2 regions of the Dorea sp. OM07-5 genome follow, and region 2 is predicted to be linked to the other one. Evidence: riboswitches for the same ligand, from Rfam matches in the RefSeq annotation. Region 2 holds a riboswitch; the other holds the start of a gene.
What was found. A riboswitch is a leader RNA that binds a small molecule or an ion and turns the genes downstream of it on or off. The one in region 2 is predicted to bind glycine.
Positions count from the first base shown of each region.

Region 1: another riboswitch for glycine. It lies ahead of DXC04_RS06855 (GrdX family protein); the one in region 2 lies ahead of gcvT (glycine cleavage system aminomethyltransferase GcvT).

Region 1 covers NZ_QUKZ01000005.1:190,498-198,707, forward strand. Annotated here, with positions in the region: gene grdB (glycine reductase complex selenoprotein B) at 1-308, opposite strand, end outside; gene DXC04_RS06850 (glycine/sarcosine/betaine reductase component B subunit) at 329-1,609, opposite strand; gene DXC04_RS06855 (GrdX family protein) at 1,677-2,063, opposite strand; glycine riboswitch at 2,252-2,364, opposite strand; gene DXC04_RS06860 (alanine/glycine:cation symporter family protein) at 2,627-3,991, opposite strand; gene purB (adenylosuccinate lyase) at 4,309-5,742, opposite strand; gene purF (amidophosphoribosyltransferase) at 5,790-7,217, opposite strand; gene DXC04_RS06875 (amino acid ABC transporter ATP-binding protein) at 7,299-7,985, opposite strand; gene DXC04_RS06880 (amino acid ABC transporter permease) at 7,997-8,210, opposite strand, start outside.
Region 2 covers NZ_QUKZ01000005.1:51,101-59,310, forward strand. Annotated here, with positions in the region: gene lpdA (dihydrolipoyl dehydrogenase) at 1-1,133, opposite strand, end outside; gene DXC04_RS06205 (lipoate--protein ligase) at 1,159-2,157, opposite strand; gene gcvPB (aminomethyl-transferring glycine dehydrogenase subunit GcvPB) at 2,182-3,612, opposite strand; gene gcvPA (aminomethyl-transferring glycine dehydrogenase subunit GcvPA) at 3,616-4,926, opposite strand; gene gcvH (glycine cleavage system protein GcvH) at 4,964-5,344, opposite strand; gene gcvT (glycine cleavage system aminomethyltransferase GcvT) at 5,431-6,519, opposite strand; glycine riboswitch at 6,661-6,756, opposite strand; gene alaS (alanine--tRNA ligase) at 6,994-8,210, opposite strand, start outside.

The DNA.
Region 1 (8,210 bases), 140 kb from region 2:
ATAGTACCGCAGGCAACTCCGTAACGTCCAGCGTTGAAAGCCGGTCCTGCAATAAAGATGTCCGGAGCCTGTTCTTTAACCATCTCAAGAATCTCTGCTTTTGCTTTTTCAAGATTCTCGTTGAAATAAGAGTCACCACATACGATTGTTGCAATGATCTCTGCTTCGTCTTTAAAATTCTGTGTTAATGCCATACCTGGTCCAACAACTTCGCCAACACGCAGTTCAACCGGGTAATCTGCTTTTTCTTCTCCACCAATCTGTGCAAAGAACTGATTGATGTAATGAACAACTTTTAATTTAGCCATTATTCTATATCCTCCATTCCTTATCTTGCACTCAGTTTATTGAAACCAGTTTCGTTTGTTGCGCCTGTCAGAACCTGAAGCTCAACTTCAAGAGATCCGTCCTCGCGCAGTGTCTCTTCACTTGCACCAGCAATCTTTGTTACATAGTCAAGAGTTCCAATTACTTTGTCAAGTTTCGGCAGGATAACTACCTGGTTTGCATTTCCGCCTGTTACTACTGCATCAGCAGCCTGATCAGCATCAGCAAGTGACTGAGATTTTCCATCACGTCCGGCATACTCGTCTGTGATGATTACAGTCTTAACGCCTTCTGCTTCAATCTTCTTACAATTCATGATAAGGTCTGTATCCGGGTTACCGAATCCTTCCTGAGATACAATAACTCCATCCAGGTCTAACATCTTGCAAAGTTTTGCTGTCCAGTCAGAAGAACGCTGTTTATCAGCAAGATATACGTTCTCGTTTGTGATAATCTGGCAAACAAAGTTTAATGTTTTTCCGTGCTGTTCAAATAAGTCATGTACAACCGGGTTGTTCAGATGAACATATGTAGGGTTCTTATCACATGCAGATACACAGTTACCGGAAACAATTGCTCCGTCCATGATCTCTGTAGGGCTTAAAATTGTAGGAACGATTTTCTTAGCATCTACACCATATACATATGTGTCATGAAGAAGTCCCTGGCTCTGAAGCATCTGTACATATGCAACTCTCGGCAGGTCCGGATATTTTTCCATTCCTTCTTTGATTGTGCATGTCTCGTAAACTTTTGTCTCATCCGGTGTCAGATCACGTGCTAACTCACCAATGTAAGTTGCAACTCTGAATCCAGCGAAACGAACTGCTTTTTCGTATTCATGCTGTTTGATATTGTCAATTGGCTCACATACCATAACCAGGTTTAATGTCTTGGAGAATGGTGTGTAATCTGCTCCAGGACCTGTCATATCAATGATACCTTCCTGGAATCCCACGATCTTACCAGCTGTAACAACAGCCATTCCTTTTAATGCGTAAGTCTTTCCTTCTCCAACTGTGTCTACTTTAGAGATAACTCCCGGGAAGATTCCTCCTCTTCCTTCAACTTTAACTCTAGGTTCGATAACATCTTTAACAGGTGTGATTCTTACAGACTCACCCGGTTTTGCAATGTCAAATGATACGCTCTTAATCTTTTCGTCCTCAAGAGCTACTGCCTTAACGGCTTCTTCGGATACATAAAGGATTCCGTCTTCAATCTTTGACTCAGATGCAAACTGAATATCCTTGATGTAAATGTGTCCCATTTCTAATCTCACTTTAAGTTCCCTCCTTAAAAAAATTATATTGTTTAAGCTGCAACGCTCGACAACCTCACTCAATGACTTACCAGGCATCTGCTGATGCCAGGCCGCTTTCCAGCAGAGTCCAGTCAATCAACTGAAAATCTTCCAGTACGCTTTCTCCATATCGTCCAGTCTTATCTTGGAATTTATGGCATGCATCGATTGCATTTTCTATAATCGTAAGCGACCTTCTGTCCACTTCCTCCTTTCCAGCTGAAATCAAAACCGATTTGTATGGTGTCTCATTTGGCTTCACGCTTCCGGATAACGGATGCGTCAGAAGTAAATGTCCGTCATGTATTCTGTCTCTGACTTCCCGGAGAAGTCCTTCATAAGTAGTTTCCAGATATATTACTTCGTGTGTCTTCTCAAGCTTATCGAAGACCAGTGGATTATTGGTCAAGACTATATATTTCCCCCTGTTCATCCTGAACCGTATCCTCCTTTCCGGCCTGTTGCCTCGGCAATCGATAAATACAATAAAAGTCATCGGTATTCCAAATAAAAAAGGACGTCCAGATATACAATTATATCTACGGCGTCCTTCCTGTCTTTTGCCCTGATAAATTGAAATCATCGATAAGCTTTATCACACAGCACAAGATTCAGAATGTGGTACATTTTCCAGTCCTTTTGCCTGAAAGTTTCACCTTTTTGCATACCCACCATGTATGTCCGGCTTGCCTCTTCGGCGGCTGATCCGTTCAACTCTCTCTTGGAAAACATCATCCCACGAATATTCTTTTCATAGAAAATCATTACACAATTTTCATAGACATTTTTTATATTATTTATTGCCTGTATCTATAATAACTTATTGTAACTTTTTTTGCAACCCATTATACTAATTAATATTATTTTAGTGAGTATGCACAATTTCCATTCCTGATTTTTGTTATATTTATTAGTCGATTTTATAATATTTATTAAAACGTCTATAAAAAACAACATTTATGATTGTCCTGCATTTCATCCACTTATAGATAATATCTATTTATTCTTTTTAAAGTTCTGATAGTAATCATCATGCAACTTCTTAATCGTACCGCTCAGAACAATCAGACCGATAAAGTTCGGAATTACCATCATGGAGTTGAAGCAGTCTGCCATATTCCATACGAGATCTACCTGTGCAAGTGATCCAAGCACTACGCACACAGCAACTAATACGGAATATACTTTTACAGCTTTTGGTCCAAACAGATACTTAATATTTGCCTGTCCAAAGAAATACCAGCCAATAATTGTTGAAAATGCGAAGAAGAACATACAAATCGCGATAAAGATATCTCCGCCTTTTCCATACAATGTAGAGAATGCATACTGGCTTAACTCTGCACCTGTCTTACCACTTGGAATAGACTTCGTTGTAATAATTACAAATGCTGTCAGGTTTAGTACGATAAACGTATCGATAAATACACCGATCATTGCAACAAATCCCTGCTCGACCGGATGATCTACTTTTGCAACTGCATGCGCATGTGGGGTAGAACCCATACCAGCCTCATTAGAGAACAATCCTCTTGCAACACCTTTTGTAAGCGCAAGTTTTAATGTCGCACCCACAGCACCACCGGATACTGCTGACGGATTAAATGCTCCAACGACAATTGCCTGGAATGCATATGGAATATTCTTATAATTATAAATAATAACAATCAGCGCACCAAGAATATAGAAAGCTGCCATGATCGGTACGATCGTCTCTGTTACTTTTGCGATACGCTGCATACCACCTACGAATACAAATAACGCGATCAGTGCAACTACAACACCAACTGCTGCCTGTGGCACACCAAATGCTGTATGGAAGGCTGCTGCGATGGAATTGGACTGTACTGCATTACCCATAAATCCAAGCGCCAGGATGATCAATACTGCAAAAATTCCGGCAAGTACTTTTCCAAACGTTCCTTTAAATGCTGCACGGATATAATATACAGGTCCTCCTGTGATCTCTCCGTCAGATCCTACCTGCTTATACTTCTGTGCAAGTACAGCCTCGCCAAAGATCGTTGCCATTCCCAGGAATGCTGCAATCCACATCCAAAAAATAGCTCCCGGTCCTCCGATTGCAAGAGCGGTCGCCGCTCCGGCGATATTACCGGTTCCTACCTGAGCTGCAATTGCTGTTGCCAGTGCCTGGAATGATGACATTCCATCTTTGTCAGCATTGCCTTTTTTACTGAACAGGCCGCCAAAAGTCCGGCGCATTCCTTCTCCAAATCCACGTACTTGAATAAAACCAAGCTTAAATGTGAACCAGATTCCACCTCCGAGAAGTGCGATGATCAACACATAATCAGACAGATAGTGCTGAATTGTCAGAACAAGATCGTTTAATGTTTTCATTGTTACATCCCCCTTTTCTTTGTATAGATTTTCCGTATATTTATACGAACTTATTCATTACACCTATCATAACACTTATCTATATACAGCGCAATATGTACAAAACCTTCTATATTTTCTTTGTGTATTTTATACATTGTGTGCAATCGCGCTTATTATTTTACATACAAAAAACGGCGTAAACTCGTTCGCTTACACCGTTTTTTTGTCAAGTTATTTTCATCATTAAAGATTTTTTCGTCACAATTACTATTGCACGTTTGTAACTTCTATCTATTCGTTTCATCTATAGATATTCTTTATATATTCCATATATTTTACACGTTAATTTCCGCTGTCATTCCAAGAATTTCTTTATTCTCTTCAAGCATTGGGCGTACAACATTGTTCAGATAATTGTCTACCTGAACCGGTGCGCGTCCAACATATTTGGACGGATCCATTGTCTTCTTCAGTTCATCAACACTCAGATTGAATGCCGGATCTGCTGCAATCAGTTCCAGAAGATTATTGTCCAGCCCTTTTTCTTTTACATTGCGTCCTGCTTCCATAGAAAGCTCACGGATTCTTTCATGTAACTCCTGACGGTCACCGCCTGCTTTTACAGCATCCATCATAATATTCTCTGTTGCCATAAATGGAAGCTCTGACATCAGACGTTTCTCGATTACTTTCGGATATACAACCAGTCCATCTACAACATTCAGGCAGAGATCCAGAATACCATCAATTGCAAGGAATCCTTCCGGCACACTCAGACGTTTATTTGCGGAATCATCCAGCGTTCTCTCAAACCACTGCGTTGCAGATGTGATTGCCGGATTCAGCGCATCTACTATCACATATCTGGATAAAGATGCAATTCTCTCGCTTCTCATCGGATTACGCTTGTAAGCCATTGCGGATGATCCGATCTGTGTCTTTTCAAATGGTTCTTCTACTTCTTTTAAGTGCTGAAGCAGACGGATGTCATTGCTGAATTTGTGTGCACTCGCAGCAATTCCTGCCAGTACATTAATTACTCTTGTATCTACTTTTCTGGAGTAAGTCTGTCCTGAAACCGGATAACATGCCTCAAATCCCATCTTCTGTGCGATCATTGGATCGATCTTATCAATCGTCTCCTGATCTCCATCAAACAGTTCCTGGAAACTTGCCTGTGTACCGGTAGTCCCCTTTGAGCCAAGCATCTTCAAGCTTCCTTTTACATACTCCAGATCTTCCAAGTCCATCATAAATTCCTGCATCCACAAAGTTGCACGTTTTCCAACCGTTGTCGGCTGCGCCGGCTGGAAATGTGTAAATGCAAGCGTCGGCAGATTCTTATGCTCATCCGCAAATTTGGCAAGTTCTGCAATTACATTTACCAGTTTTTTCTTCACAATATCCAGTGCCTCGGACATCAGGATAATATCTGTATTATCTCCTACATAACAGGATGTTGCTCCAAGATGAATGATTCCTTTCGCCTTCGGGCACTGTTTTCCATATGCATATACATGAGACATTACGTCATGACGCACTACCTTTTCACGTTCCTTTGCGACATCATAATTAATGTCTTCTGCATGCGCTTTTAATTCATCAATCTGTTCCTGGGTGATTGGAAGTCCCAGCTCTTTCTCCGTCTCTGCAAGTGCGATCCACAGTTTTCTCCATGTGCGGAACTTCTTGTCCGGCGAGAAAATATACTGCATCTCTTTGCTGGCATATCTTTCTGAAAGTGGGCTCTGATATCTGTCGTTTGTCATCGTTTTTTTCTCCTTATTCTGAATTATATTTAAATAATTTATATCTTCTACTCAAAGGCAAGGGATACATCTCTGCCCGGCACTTTCATCGGATAATTGCCTGTAAAACAGGCATCACAGTAACTTAAATCCCCAACCATATCTTTCAACTTCTCAACTTCCATATATCCAAGAGAATCGGCTCCGATCATCTCCCGAATCTGTTCTGTCGTATGTGAATGTGCAATGAGCTGATCATCTGACGGAACATCTGTACCGAAATAACATGGATGCAAAAACGGCGGCGAGCTGATTCTTACATGCACTTCTTTTGCCCCTGCTTTCTTCAACATCTTAATAATATTCGCACTTGTTGTTCCGCGAACAATCGAATCATCTACCATAACAATTCTCTTGCCTTTTACAACTTCTTCAATTACATTCAGCTTGATCTTTACACTACTCTCTCTCTGGCTCTGTTTCGGCTTAATAAATGTTCTTCCGACATAGCTGTTCTTATGAAATGCCATTCCATAAGGGATTCCTGACTGTTCAGAATAGCCTTTTGCAGCCACCAGACCGGAATCCGGCACACCAACAACCAGATCTGCCTCTACCGGATAGGACTCTGCCAGTGCCTTTCCAGCAAGGATACGTGCATGATAAACATTCACATTATCGATCGTACTGTCCATACGCGCGAAATAAATATATTCAAAAATACATCTTGCCTGCTTCTCAGGCGAAATTGCCATAGACTTATCAGAAGTAATACCATTCTTCGTAATTGTTACGATCTCTCCCGGCTCCACATCACGTACAAACTCTGCATCTACAGCAGCAATTGCGCAACTCTCTGATGCGAGAAAATATGTATTGTCTCTCTTACCGATACACAGTGGTTTCAATCCAAATGGATCTCTCGCTCCGATCAGTTTACGCGGTGAACTCACGACCAACGCATAGGCACCTTTGATCTTCTTCATCGCATTTTTTACTGCATCTTCTGCGCAGGAAACATTCAGTCTTTCACGTGCAATATGATAAGCGATCACTTCCGAATCAATCGTTGTCTGGAAAATAGCTCCGGTATACTCCAGTTCTCTTCTCAGCTCGATCGCATTCGTTAGATTACCGTTATGCGCAATTACCAGTGTACCTTTGACATATTTCAGTACAAGCGGCATCGCATTCTCTGCTCTCGTTCCTCCTGCTGTTGAATACCTGACATGTCCAACGCCCAGATTACCGTGCAGTGTCTGTAACGCTTCTTCATCAAACACTTCATTTACAAGTCCCAGTCCCTTTTTTGAATGCACTTTGCGTTCACCATATGTATCTGTCACAGCAATGCCGCAGCTTTCCTGTCCTCTGTGCTGTAACGCAAAAAGCCCATAATATACAGATGGGGCAACATCGCCTCCGTCCATATCATAGGCTCCAAACACTCCGCATTCCTCGCTCAAACCTGTTGTCATTTTTTCCAATTCACCCATGAATGCAAGACTCCTTATTCGTTTTCAATTTACTCCATTACTCGATTAGTATAATACAAGGTCTGCCGAAAATCAATACATTTAATTTTCGGCAAACTTTCCTAAGAACTCTTTCATACGCTCGTTGTCCGAACCAAATACTTCTTCCGGCGTTCCCTGGAGTGCGATCACACCGCCGTCCATAAATATGATATGGTTGGATACATTCTTTGCAAAATTCATCTCATGTGTAACAATCACCATCGTCATATGCTCTGCCGCAAGGTCTTTGATAACCTTCAATATCTCACCTGTCAGCTCTGGATCAAGTGCTGATGTAGGTTCATCAAAGAAGAGAATATCCGGTTTCATTGCAAGTGCTCTTGCGATAGATACACGCTGCTGCTGTCCTCCCGACAGCTGGAAAGGATATGCGTTTTCCTTATCAGCAAGTCCCATCTTTTTAAGAAGTTCCCGTGCCTCTTTGTATACTTCTTCTTTGTTTCTTTTCTGCACACGAAGTGGCGCATCCACAATATTTTTCAGAACTGAAAAATGAGGGAACAAATTAAAGTTCTGGAAAACAAGACCGAATGTACCATTATAATGGATCTCGCCGAAATCCGGTGTCTCCAGTCCCGTTGCACAACGCAGCAGTGTAGATTTTCCCGAACCGGACGGTCCAATAATGCCAAACACTTCTCCTTCTTCTACTTTCATGGAAATGTCTTTTAGAACTTCCACTTCTCCGAAACTTTTTTTCATATGATTAATTTCCAATAAGCTCATGACATCTCCTCCTATCTATAATAATTCAGTTTCTTTTCCAGAAACTCAAGCAAAAATGCCACAATCAGGTTAAATACATAATAGAAAATTCCCGCAAATACATATGGAAGCATCGTCGTCTGTGATGCAGCCAGTGCTTTAGAGATTGTAAACATCTCCATAATTCCGATTGTAAATGCAAGGGATGTATCCTTTACAAGTGTAATCGTCTCATTCGTAATAGAT
Region 2 (8,210 bases):
GCGCTCATAATGAACTTACCTGTTTTTACCGGAATTTCCGCTGCCTTCGCATCATCCTCTGTTATACCTACCGAAGCAATCTCTGGCTCTGTATATACACAGCCCGGCACAACTGACAAATCAATGGATGGATCTTTTCCGTTCAAATATTCGATCACAACCACCCCCTGTGCACTTGCTGTATGTGCTAACTGCATTCCCTTGATCAGATCACCGATCGCATATACTCCCGGGATGCTGGTCTTGAAATGTTCATCTACAACAATTCTACCTCTTTCCATCTCCGGCACAGCATCTTCCGCAAACAATCCTTCTGTATTTGGAATACGTCCGACTGCGCAGAGAACATACTGGGCAGATGCTTCACATTCTTTCTCCTTTTCGGTATATTTGCAAACGTATGCGCCGTCTCTTTCCTCTACGGACTGTACGCCGGCAGATGTATGCACATCAATACCTCTCTTTTTCAGCAACATCTTAAGACTCTGTGAAATCTCTTTGTCCATATTCGGTACAAGTCTTGGCATTGCCTCAAGAATCGTTACTTTACATCCGAGTGCTGAAAATGCAGTTGCGAACTCGACACTGATAACTCCACCGCCAATAATTACGAGACTTTCCGGCATTTCTTCCAGCTTGAATAATTCATCACTGGATAATACCCCCTTAAGATCCATTCCAGGAAGTGGAAGCATAAATGGTTTACTTCCTGCTGCAAGAATAATATTTCTAGCTTCAAGTACCTGTATTTCTTCCCCTTCCACCTGTACTCTATGACTTCCAAGCAATGTTCCGTGTCCGGATACAAGTGTTACTCCGTTCGCTTTTAAGAGCTGCTCGATGCCCTGAACAAGCTGATCGGTTGTTCCCTGTTTGTATTCCAGAATCTTACTGTAATTAAAAGAAACATCGGATGCCGACACACCAAATTTTTCTGCTTCCTTCATCTCTCTGTACAGAGAGGATGCATGAATCATTGCTTTTGCCGGAATACAGCCGCGGTTCAGGCATGTCCCTCCAACACGGACATTCTCTACCAGCGCAACCTGCATGCCTTCTTTTGCTGCCTTGATCGCAGCCACATAGCCACCCGGTCCTCCTCCGACAACAATTACATCAAATTTATCACTCATGTTCTCGATCTCCTCTACAATCTGATTACCATTCGACGGTTTTTAACCAGGCAATAATGTCTTTCATCATTTGGTTTTCACCGTCATCTTCCGACCAGTACAGCCCAAGTTCTGTACAAATATTATCTTTTTTATACTTGATTCCCTTTAAATATTTTGGAATTTCTTCTGCTATTGCCGGCTTTAACGCATCTGTATACACAATAATATCTGCAATCCTACCTTCCTGCACACATATATCCAGTGATATCTGTCCCCAGTTAAACCGATGTGTAAGTGTCTCGTTAAACGGAATTTTACGCCCAAACTTCCAGTTCCATGAACCCAGACGTTCTGTAATATTATTAACCTCAGCCGGTTCTAATTTTTCCATTGACAGCACTTCAGCCTGCCCGCCATATACTTCTTCGAATGCTTCTCTGAGCGCTTCTTTCATGCGGTCCACTGTAATATCCGGAACCAGCTCTTTTATATTCACTACCCTGGATTTTACAGAATTTACACCTTTGGACTGTAATTTTTCTTTGGATACTGTCAAATATTTTGACATCTCATCCAGTTTTACATCCAACATGATTGTTCCATGATGATAGCAACGTGAACCTTCTTTGTAAAATGCATTTCCGGAAAATTTTCTTCCATTAATTAGAATATCATTTCTTCCGGATTTTTCAGTACAGACACCGAACTTTGCTACCGCTTTTTGAATAACTTCAAGCTGTCTGTCTACATTATAATTTTCTTCATTTACAAGGAAAGTAAAATTCAGATTACCAAGATCATGATAGACTGCGCCGCCGCCGGATAATCTTCTTGCCAGATATCCACCTTCATTTTCCAGCTTCTCTGTCAGACATTCTGCCCATGCATTCTGATTCCGGCCGATCACAACCGTATGCTGATTCTGCCACAGATATAAGATACATTCTTCTTTTTGACAGTGGAAGAAAAGATATTCTTCCACTGCCAGGTTTTTATAAGGATTATACTGCTCGCTCTCAATATATGTTAACTTATTAACCACTTTATTATTCTCCTGCCATTCTAATTAGTCTTCAAACTGATATCTAAGAATCGGATGTCTTGCTGCTCCTACTTCATCCATTCTTGTTACTGGTGTTGTCATCGGAGCATTATGAAGACTCTCTGCATCCTCACCGGCAGTCTCATACAATTTGCGGAATACTGCAATCGCCTCATCCATTGTCTCTTTAGACTCTGTCTCTGTAGGCTCAACCATTAATGCTTCGTCCACGATCAGAGGGAAATACATTGTCGGTGGATGGATTTCGAAGTCGAGAAGTCCTTTTGCAATATCCATTGCTGATACACCTGTCTGTTTTTTCAGATCTGCAAGACTCATAACAAATTCATGCATGCACACTTCATCATAAGCCATTGTATAGAGATCTTTTAATTTATTCATCATATAATTAGCGTTCAGAACTGCATTCTTGCTTGCTTCCGGAATTCCTTCTTTTCCAAGTGTCATAACATAAGCCAGGGCACGTACTACAACAAGGAAATTTCCATAAAAGTTCTTCATCTCACCAATACTGTTTTTTTCTTTTACAGCAACCAGTTTGTCTTCACCTTCTACAAGAATCGATGGAAGGAATGGAACAAGGAATTCCTTGCATCCTACCGGTCCACTTCCCGGGCCGCCTCCACCGTGCGGAGTTGAGAATGTCTTATGAAGATTCAGATGAATAACATCAAATCCCATATCTCCAGGTCTTACTGTTCCCATAACTGCATTTAAGTTTGCTCCGTCATAGTAGCAGAGTCCGCCACAGTCATGAATAATCTTTGTAATCTCAAGAATATTCTTATCAAACAGACCTACTGTATTCGGGTTTGTAAGCATAAGCCCGGCTACATCATCGCCTGCAATTTCTTTTAATTTTTCAATATCTACGCATCCATCCGGTCCTGAAGGAACACTCACTACTGAAAATCCTGCCATTGCAGCACTTGCCGGGTTCGTTCCGTGTGCAGAATCAGGAACGATAATCTTTTTACGTTTTTCATCTCCGTGGCTTTTATGATATGCTTTGATCAGAAGAAGTCCTGTAAACTCTCCATGCGCACCTGCTGCCGGTTGGAAAGTCATACGCTTCATTCCGGCGATCTCGCACAGATAGGATTCCAGTGTTTTTAATACTTCCAGACATCCCTGCACAGTCTCTGTCGGCTGTAACGGATGAATATCTGTAAATCCTTCCAATCCTGCTGCCACTTCATTAACTCTCGGATTATATTTCATAGTACAGGATCCCAATGGATAGAATCCATCGTTCACACCATGTGATTTCTTTGCCAGTTCTGTGTAATGTCTGCTAAGCTCGCCCTCTGAAAGCTCCGGCAGATGTAATTTCACTTCTCTTTTATCTTTTGCATCTAAAGTAACGACTGGTACATCGCACTCCGGAAGGTTCTGGCATTTCCTTCCTGTTTTGCTTTTTTCAAAAATCAGCATCCACTACACCTCCTTTAAGATCGATACTGCTTTGTCGATCTCTTCTTTTGTGTTCATCTCTGTACAGCACCAGAGAATCCGCTTGTCATCCAGTGGATATCCACCAAGGATGTCTTCGTCTTCCAGTGCCTTCAGTACTTTTTCAGAAGGTGTATCTGATACAGTTACAAATTCATGGAAGAAATTCTGTTTGTTTTCCACCTTAAATCCTGCTCCCGCAAGTTTCTCTGCCATGTAATGTGCTTTGGACATGCTCTGCTCGGCTGCTTTTGTCACACCTTCATTTCCCATGCAGGAAAGATATACACCAACAGCAAGTGCACAAAGTGCCTGGTTTGAACAGATGTTGCTGGATGCTTTCTCACGACGGATATGCTGCTCTCTTGCCTGTAATGTCAGAACATAGCCTTTCTTTCCGTTGTGATCTTCTGTCTCTCCGACAACTCGTCCAGGAAGCTTTCTCATCGTACTTTCCACGCATGTCATGAAGCCGAGATATGGTCCGCCAAATGCAATTGGAAGTCCGAGTGGCTGTCCGTCGCCAACTGCAACATCTGCGCCATACTCTCTTGGTGTCTTCAGTGCTCCAAGAGAAATCGGATTCACACTCATAACGTATTTAGCGCCTGCCTCGTGTGCCACTTCGCCGATTGTCTGTGCATCTTCCAAACTTCCATAATAATTTGGATGCTGGATCAGCACACATGCTGCCTGTTTATCAATATGTTCTTTCAGATAAGCAATATCTGTCACTCCGTCTTTTTCCGGAATTACTTCGATTTCTAATTCGTTACCGAAGCAATATGTTTTAATAACTTCTAACACACTTGGCATTACTGTTGCTGAAACAAATGCTTTCTTACGTTTTCTGTCAGCACACATTGCAACCGCCTCTGCTGCTGCCGTAGCTCCGTCATAAACAGATGCATTGGATACATCCATTCCTGTAAGATCCGCTATCATTGTCTGATACTCAAAAATGGATTGCAGAATTCCCTGACTGATTTCTGCCTGATACGGTGTATATGCAGTCTGTAAATTTTCTTTTGAAATGACATTGTTTACCATAGTCGGAATATAGTGTCTGTATGCGCCTGCACCACGGAAGATTGTCGGAAATACTTTATTTTTCTTTGCGATTCCTTTCATCTTTTTCAGAACTTCCATCTCTGACATTCCTTCCGGAATATCTAAGCCGCCCTGGATCTTAACCTGCTCCGGGATGTGGCGGAATAAATCATCGATGCTCTCATATCCGATTTCATTCAGCATCGCTTTTCGCTCATCTAATGTGTTTGGAACATAACTACCCATGTTCTTTATCCACCGCCTTTCTTCACATTCTTATGTATTAAGCCTCTTCGCTTTCTACAAATGCTTTGTATGCGTCAGCATCTAACAGTTCTTCTGTCTCTTTTACTTCACCAACTTTTACAAACCATGCATCATAAGGTGCTTCGTTGATAGATTCCGGAGCATCTAACAGTTCTTCGTTGATCTCTGTTACAACACCTGAAACCGGTGAGAATACATCAGATACTGCTTTTACAGACTCAACATCTGCGAATGCTTCTCCGACTGTTACTTCATCTCCAACTTCCGGAAGGTTTATAAATACAAGATCTCCTAATTCAGACTGTGCATAATCTGTTAATCCGATCACGCTTACGTCTCCATCCTCTTTTATCCACTCGTGTGATTTTGAATACTTTAATTCTGCTCTTAATTCCATTGTTTTAATCTCCTTTTCTTTTATGATATAATATGCCCCTGTTTGTGATACCCTCGGTTTCAGACCTTTTCCTGGCATCCTTATATTTATTTTGCTCTCTTATAAAACGGAAGTGCTACAACTTCTACATCAACCATACGTCCTCTGACATCTACCTGTAATTTTGTTCCTACATCTGTATAGTCAGTTTCCAGTAATGCCATTCCGACAGCCTTGTCAATGAAAGGACCTTTTGTACCGGATGTTGTATGTCCGATCACTTTGCCGTCTGCATATACATCCTGATGTTCACGGATGATTCCTCTTCCAATAACTTCCAGACCTACTCTCTTTCTCGTTAGTTCTGCATGTTCTTCCAGAGCTTTCTTACCGATGAAGTCATCTTTTTTCATCTTCACTGCGAATCCAAGTCCTGTCTCCAGCGGTGAAACATCATCATCCATCTCGTGACCGTAAAGTGGCATTGCTGCTTCCATGCGAAGTGTATCTCTTGCTCCAAGACCACACGGGATAAGTCCTTCTTCTTTTCCATTTTCAAGAAGTGTATCCCACATCTTCTCTGCATACTCGCTTGGCAGATATAATTCTACTCCATCCTCACCTGTGTATCCTGTCTTGGAAATGATACATGGGATTCCGGCTACTTCTGTGTCGAATACTGCATGGTAGTATTTCTGAGGAATGTTCTCTTCTGCTGTCAGCTTTCTTAAGATATCCATTGCTTTTGGTCCCTGCAGTGCAAGTTGTGCATACTGAGCAGATACGTCTGTAAATTTGACTTCTCCAAACTGATGATTTAACATCCACTGATAATCTTTATCTTTGTTTGCTGCATTGACAACAATAAAGTAATGATCATCGGAATGTTTGTAAACAATCAGATCGTCTACTGTTCCGCCATGTTCATTACACATCGGACTGTATCTTGCCTGTCCATCCACCATATTGTCAAAGTTATTTGTCAGTATCATCTGGATATTTGCAAGTGCATCCTTTCCTTCGCATAAAACTTCTCCCATATGAGATACATCAAATAGTCCTGCCTGAGTACGAACAGCCATATGTTCTTTGATTACACCTGCTTCATACTGTACCGGAAGAAGGTAACCTCCAAATGGTACGATCTTACCTCCTGCCTTCACATGTGCATCATAGAGTGGCGTTTTTAATTCCATGATAAAAATCCTCCTTTTTTCTCATCATGAACTGCTCTGTCAGCGGGTCTTGTTCCGTTAAAAGTTTGTCGGAGCAAAAAAATAAGAGACATGTCCTATTTCAGGACTTCCTGCCTCCCTGTCTGCTTTCTTTCAGAGCTTCGTCCGAACCCAATTCTTCTGCCTGAGAGTTTCGAATTACTTCTTGCCCCTTCGGCGCTATTACTTATTGCTAATAATCTCTCTTAGGTTCATCACCCGATCACTTTTCTTTTATTTTGACAGGCTTATTGTAACAGTCCTTAAATTATCTGTCAATAATTGTTTATTTTTTAACTTTTCTGTTATTTATAGGCAATTGCAACAGTCATTATAGTTATTATCTATAAAAAAGAAAGATACATTTTCACTTTTTTGTAGAAAATGTATCTTTCTTTATTTTCATTGTATTTTATTGTACTATTATCTGCGTATTTTCATACTTCTAAAGTGCACTTATGCAAGCTGTTCAGCCAGTACTTCTTTCGCTTTTGTGAGTGCATCATTCATGCCTTCCGGCTTCTTGCCCCCAGCTTGGGCCATATTCGGGCGGCCACCACCACCTCCTCCAACGCATGATGCACAAGCCTTGATCAGATTACCTGCATGTGCGCCTTTATCAATTGCTCCTTTGGTAGCCATAGCCATCAGGCTGACTTTACCATCTGTAGCCGATACAAGCACGACAACACCTTCGCCAAGCTTGTCTTTTAACTGGTCACCAAGATCACGGAGTCCGTTCATATCCACGCCTTCTACCTTTGCGGCGAGCAGTTTCACACCGACAACTTCTGTCACCTGATTCATCACATCACCTATAGCATCTTTGGCAAGCTTGCCCTTCAGGCTCTCCACTTCGCTCTTCAATGCCTTATTCTCAGCCTGCAGATGACTGATCTTCTCTTCCATATTATCCGGAGTTGTCTTCAACATCTTCGCAGCTTCGTGAAGCTTCTGCTCCTGTTCCTCGTAATATTCCATCAGTCCTTTGGAAGTCAGTGCTTCAATACGGCGCACACCGGCTGCGACACCGGACTCGGAAAGGATCTTAAATGCCATGATATCACCGGTATTTGCCACATGTGTACCACCACAGAACTCAATAGAGAAATCTCCCATGCTGACAACACGTACAATATCTCCGTATTTTTCACCAAACAGAGCCGCTGCTCCTGTCTTTTTTGCTTCCTCGATCGGCATGTTGCGCACAACAACCGGAAGATGATTACGAATTTCTCTGTTGACGATTGCCTCTACTTCTTTGAGCTGTTCTTCTGTCATAGCAGAAAAATGCGTAAAGTCAAAACGAAGTCTGTTCGCATTGTTCAGAGATCCAGCCTGTTCTACATGTGTTCCAAGCACCATGCGGAGTGCTTTCTGTAACAGATGTGTTGCACTGTGGTTATTTGCAGCAAGTGCACGGTTTTCACGATCAACCTCCATTGTCACTTTATCACCGAATTTGATCATGCCTTTTGTCACATGACCGACATGTCCGAATTTGCCACCGAGAAGTTTTACAACATCTTCTACTACAAATTCACCGTCTGCACTGCGGATCACACCTTTATCAGCTTCCTGTCCACCGCTTGTTGCGTAGAACGGAGTCTTCGCTACAATGACCGTTCCCTTTTCTCCGTCAGAGAGTGCATCTACAATCTCTTCTTCATTTG